One region of the Brevibacillus composti genome, then DNA from elsewhere that is predicted to be linked to it. Evidence: riboswitches for the same ligand, from Rfam matches in the RefSeq annotation. Region 1 holds a riboswitch; the other holds the start of a gene.
The links. A riboswitch is a leader RNA that binds a small molecule or an ion and turns the genes downstream of it on or off. The one in region 1 is predicted to bind S-adenosylmethionine.
Positions count from the first base shown of each region.

Region 2: linked by a shared signal. The riboswitch ahead of mtnK (S-methyl-5-thioribose kinase) and the one ahead of JD108_RS06440 (pyridoxal phosphate-dependent aminotransferase) in region 1 are both predicted to bind S-adenosylmethionine.

Region 1 is NZ_CP066308.1:1,254,491-1,256,947, reverse strand. Features, by position in the region: gene JD108_RS06440 (pyridoxal phosphate-dependent aminotransferase) at 56-1,237, opposite strand; SAM riboswitch class I at 1,320-1,433, opposite strand; gene JD108_RS06435 (MFS transporter) at 1,513-2,457, opposite strand, start outside.
Region 2 is NZ_CP066308.1:827,864-830,320, forward strand. Features, by position in the region: gene JD108_RS04270 (2,3-diketo-5-methylthiopentyl-1-phosphate enolase) at 1-284, opposite strand, end outside; SAM riboswitch class I at 373-525, opposite strand; SAM riboswitch class I at 748-892, shown strand; gene mtnK (S-methyl-5-thioribose kinase) at 1,047-2,276, shown strand; gene mtnA (S-methyl-5-thioribose-1-phosphate isomerase) at 2,273-2,457, shown strand, end outside.

The DNA of each region.
Region 1 (2,457 bases):
AGAAAAACCTACTCAAGATGAGCAACAACCATGTTAGCGGAAGGTTACTATGCGCTTATTTTTCCCCGGCAAACAAGCCCAGCTTCTCAATCCGCCGGACAGCCTCCGCGAGCCGCTCTTCCGTGGATAACAGCGCGGCGCGCACATACCCTTCCCCGGTCGGTCCAAACCCGACGCCCGGAGCGACGACGACATGCGCTTTTTCCAGCAGCAAATCGGAAAATTCTACCGACGAATAGCCCTGGGGTACGGGCAGCCAGGCAAAGAACGACCCCTCCGAAGGGTTGGCCTGCCAGCCGATGCGATGCATCTCTGTAAACAGCACATCCCGGCGGCTCTGGTAGACCTGTACCAGGTCGCGCACACACTGCTGGGAGCCGGTCATCGCTTTGGCCGCTGCCATCTGCACAGCGCCGAACAGACTGACAAAGTAATGGTCCTGGATCAGGTTAATCAGCCTCACCAGCTCTTTGTTCCCGACCATCGCCCCTACCCGCCAGCCAGCCATGTTGTAGGTTTTGGACAGGGTGTAAAACTCCACCCCCACCTCTTTGGCCCCGGGGACCTGCAGGAAGCTGACCGGCTTTTTGCCGTCAAAGCTGATCGCGCCGTAGGCAAAATCATGGCAGACCACGATTTCGTGCCGCTTCGCGAAGCGAATCGTCTCTTCATAAAACTCCACCGGTGCATTGACCGCTGTCGGATTGTTGGGGTAGTTCAGGAACATCAGCTTCGCCTTTTCCAGATCTTCTGCCTTGAGCTGGCCGTAATCAGGCAAAAAGGCGTTCTCCGCCCGCAGCGGCATCATCACCATGCGGCCGTCTACCACGGCTACTCCGGACCAGTAATCCGGATAGCCCGGGTCCGGTACCAATGCGACATCTCCCGGATTCATCAGCACCTGGCATATCTCCACCAGGCCGGTCTTGCTGCCGAACAGGATCGCCACCTCCTCCTCCGGGTCCAGGTCGACGTCGAACTCCTCTTTGTACCAGTGGGCGACAGCCTGCTTCAGTTCCAGTCGGCCGCTAAAGGGCGGGTATTTGTGATGAACCGGGCGAGCGGCTTGCAGCGAGAGCTCCTCCACGATATGCGGCGGGGTCGGCAGATCGGGATTGCCCTGCCCCAGATTGATGATGTCATGTCCGGCCGCTATGGCCTTGTTTACTTTGGCGACCAGCGTGGCAAAAAATTGCGTCGGCAGCCGGTCAACCATGGCGGATGGTTGGATGCGCATATGATTTTCTTTCCCTTCCTCATAATCATGCAAAAAGCCCCTTTTCCCGAACAGAAAAAGGGGCGGAGATCATGTAGCCGCGTTCTTATCTGTCAGGAGAGCTCCTGCTGGAATTGGCACAGCACCCGCGTAAATTGCTTCGCGGATCCGCTGCCGGGCTTCATCGGGCCAGTCCCTCCACCTCTCTGGATAAGTAAACAGAATCTATTCACTTTTGAATTGATTTCATACTACTTGAGCGCGTGGGGAGTGTCAAGCGTGTAGCCCGTCTCCGGCTAGTGCCTCTGTGCCGAAATCGTCGGCTTCAACTCCGGCCGCTTGATAAATGACGCGTACACCGCAAAGAAGAGCACGGCGAGGAGCGCAAGCGCAGCCATCGCGTAGAACATCCCTTTTGCCGCTAAGGCTTCAAAGGTCACAGCGCCGAGCAAGGGTCCGATCATCCGTCCGGCCGATCCCACTCCGCCGATCAATCCCTGAATCAAGCCTTCTCGCCCGGCCGGGGCCAGTTCGGCTGCAATCGTCGGGACTGCCGGCCATACCAGCATCTCTCCCAAGGTGATGATGAACATGGCTGCGAAAAACCCTGCGTAGACCGTAGTCTGGGAGAGAATGAGCATGGACAGGGAAAAGAGATAGCCGCCCAGCAGCATCTGTGCCCGCAAGCTGCGGGCAAAATGCCGGATCACCCATGAGATCAGCGGCTGTCCGAGCAGGATCAAGGCGCCGTTCAGCGTCCACAGCAGGCTGTACTGCTTCAGCGTGATGCCGAGCGTCTGCATGTAGGCGGACAAAACGGTCGTCCACTGCACGTAGATCACCCAGCAAACCAGCAGGCCGGCCGACAAGATGGCCAGCGCCACCCATGCCACAGATTTTGCGGCCGCGACATCGGGATGGGCAGCGGTGCTCGCCGTAGGTGCTGCGGCAGGCTCCTTTTTGCCCGCAGCTGCGGGCGTCTGCCCAACTGTGGCTGCGGGCGTCTGCCCGATTGCGGCTGTAGACGTCTGCCCGGCTGCTGCTGCGGGCATCTGTCGGACTGCCTCTGCAGCCCCCTCCCCACCCGCGGCTTCTGCCGCTCGGGCATTGTCCCTAGGGCGTCCTTTTTCCAGATCATATGAGCGGTTCAAGACGAGGAACACCACGAGCACCAGCACTTGCAGCCCGCCATTGCCATAGAAGGTCCACGCGAACGAGATGCTCGCCAGAATGCCGGCGGC
Region 2 (2,457 bases), 430 kb from region 1:
ATGGACAGCTTCCCGAAGATGCCGGTCAAGAGGGACGGGATGTCTTTTGTAAAGTTGCGAAGCGGATAACTGACCGTAATCAGTCCGCGGCTCTCGCCGTTGTCCAAAGTGTCCAGCGTCTGGCTGCCGACCGCTTCGCCCAGGTAGGGCTTCAGCTCCTCCTGCTTGGCAGCGGGCAGGTCAGTCCAGCTCCCGACCGTCATGCCGACGGCGATCGCTTCCGCCTTTTTCTGCAAGTCTTTGGCCTGAGTGAGATAGGTGACGAGGATGCGTTGCTCGCTCAATGAGGGACCCTCCTTTTGCTCTCAAGACAGATAAAAAGCCTCCCCATCGTGGAGGGGAGGCGGTTCGTTCCGTAAACGTGTTCGTCTCCTCTCATCTCTCGGTTTAGAGTCGAAACACGGATCATACGCCGCAGGGTTCGACTCTTACCGTTGGAATTAGCACCGTTTCGCCACCCGAAATAGGTGAGCGCCGGTTGCCGGGCATCATTGGGCCAGTCCCTCAGCCAGCTCGCGATAAGAGTTTGAATGAATCCTATGAGTTTTGTCTTGCGATACCCCTAATGATATGACGTTCGTTTTCGGGAGTCAACCCTTGTTTTGGCGGGGAAGCCGGTTTGTCTGGCACGGTATAAAGGCTGGCCGATGTTGCTCGCGTTGTCTTAAAGATCATCATCAAAAAGTGTTGACAGCGATGGAGAGGCGCGTGTATGATTCAAACTAATCAAAACTGCATACGTTGGATACCTTATCCAGAGAAGGTGGAGGGACTGGCCCGATGATACCCGGCAACCGACATACGCTGGCCTCAGCAGACGCTGAAGGCGGATGACTAGCGATGTGCACGGTGCTAATTCCAGCAGAAGCAAAAGTATTCTGGAAGATAAGGGGGAGACACACGCTTGCTGCGTACGGTTGCGACCTCTTTTCTTCGGGAAAAGAGGTCTTTTTGATGTTCGCCGGGCCCTGATGCCCGTGTTGTTTTGGCGGAAGCATACCCTTTTAGGAAATAGACGAAATGATAACGGAGAGGAGCAATCTATCATGGCGTATCGTGCGTTGAGCGAGCAAGAGGCAGTGCAGTATGTAAAAGAATTGCCCGGTCTGTTCGAACCGGGAGCCGAGCTGACATCCCGGGAGATTGGCGACGGCAACCTCAATCTGGTTTTCCACATCCGGGAGGAAGCGACAGGGAAAAGCGTGATCGTCAAGCAGGCGCTGCCGTACGCCCGCGTCGTGGGGGAATCCTGGCCGCTGACGCTGGACCGCGCCCGCATCGAAAGCGAAGCGCTGCGGATTCAGTACAAGCATGTGCCTGACCTGGTGCCGGAGGTGTACCACTATGATGCCGAGCTGGCCCTGACCGTCATGGAGGATCTGAGCGATCACGTCTTGATGAGAAAAGGGTTGATCGAAGGGGAGCGCTACCCTCACTTTGCCAAGCACATCGGACGGTTCATGGCGCATACGCTCTTTTACACATCGGATCTGGGTGCCCATCCCTACGAGAAAAAAACGCTCGTCGGAACATTCTTGAATCCGGAATTATGCAAAATTACGGAAGATCTGGTCTTTACCGATCCGTATGAGGATGCCCCGACCAACAACTTCAACCCGCTGATCCGCAAAGAGGTGGAGGCGATCTGGAATCACAAGCCGCTCAAGCTGGAAATCGCCAAGCTGAAGTACGATTTCCTCACGCGGGCGGAAGCCTTGCTTCATGGCGACCTGCACACTGGCAGCATTTTCGTCACGAAACAATCGACGAAGGTAATCGACCCGGAATTCGCCTACTACGGTCCCATCGGATTTGACATCGGCGCGGTGATTGCCAATCTGCTCCTGAATTACGCGGCCCAGCATGGGTTGGAGCCTGACGCAGGAAAGCGGGAATCCTACCGCGAATACCTCTTGACAACCGTTGAGGATGTCTGGAATGAGTTCGTTTCCCAGTTCGTCCAGCTCTGGCATAAGCAGGCGAAAGAGCGGAGCGCCCATGTCGAGGGACTCTGGCAAAGCTATGTCAAACGGTTGATTGCCGACACGGCCGGGTTTGCGGGCTGCAAAATTCTGCGCCGGGTGATCGGACTTGCGGGAGTGGCGGATTTGAACACTATCCAGGACGACCAGACGAGAGCCGAAGCCGAACGTTTGGCCCTGTTGATCGGCCAGGAGCTGATCCTGAAGCGGAGCGGCATCGAAGAATCGACAGATATGACAGACATCGTGCGGCAGGCAACCGCACGATATGATCAGGAGGCAGCGACAGTATGACGATTTCCCAAGAAACATTTGCGCCGGTAAAGTGGGAGGGGGATGCTCTCCTCCTGTTGGACCAGACGCGTTTGCCCGTAGAAACGATCTTTTTGACGCTAAACACCCCCGAAGAGGTATGGGCGGCGATTCGCCATCTGCAAGTGCGCGGTGCTCCTGCGATCGGCATGGCCGCCGCATA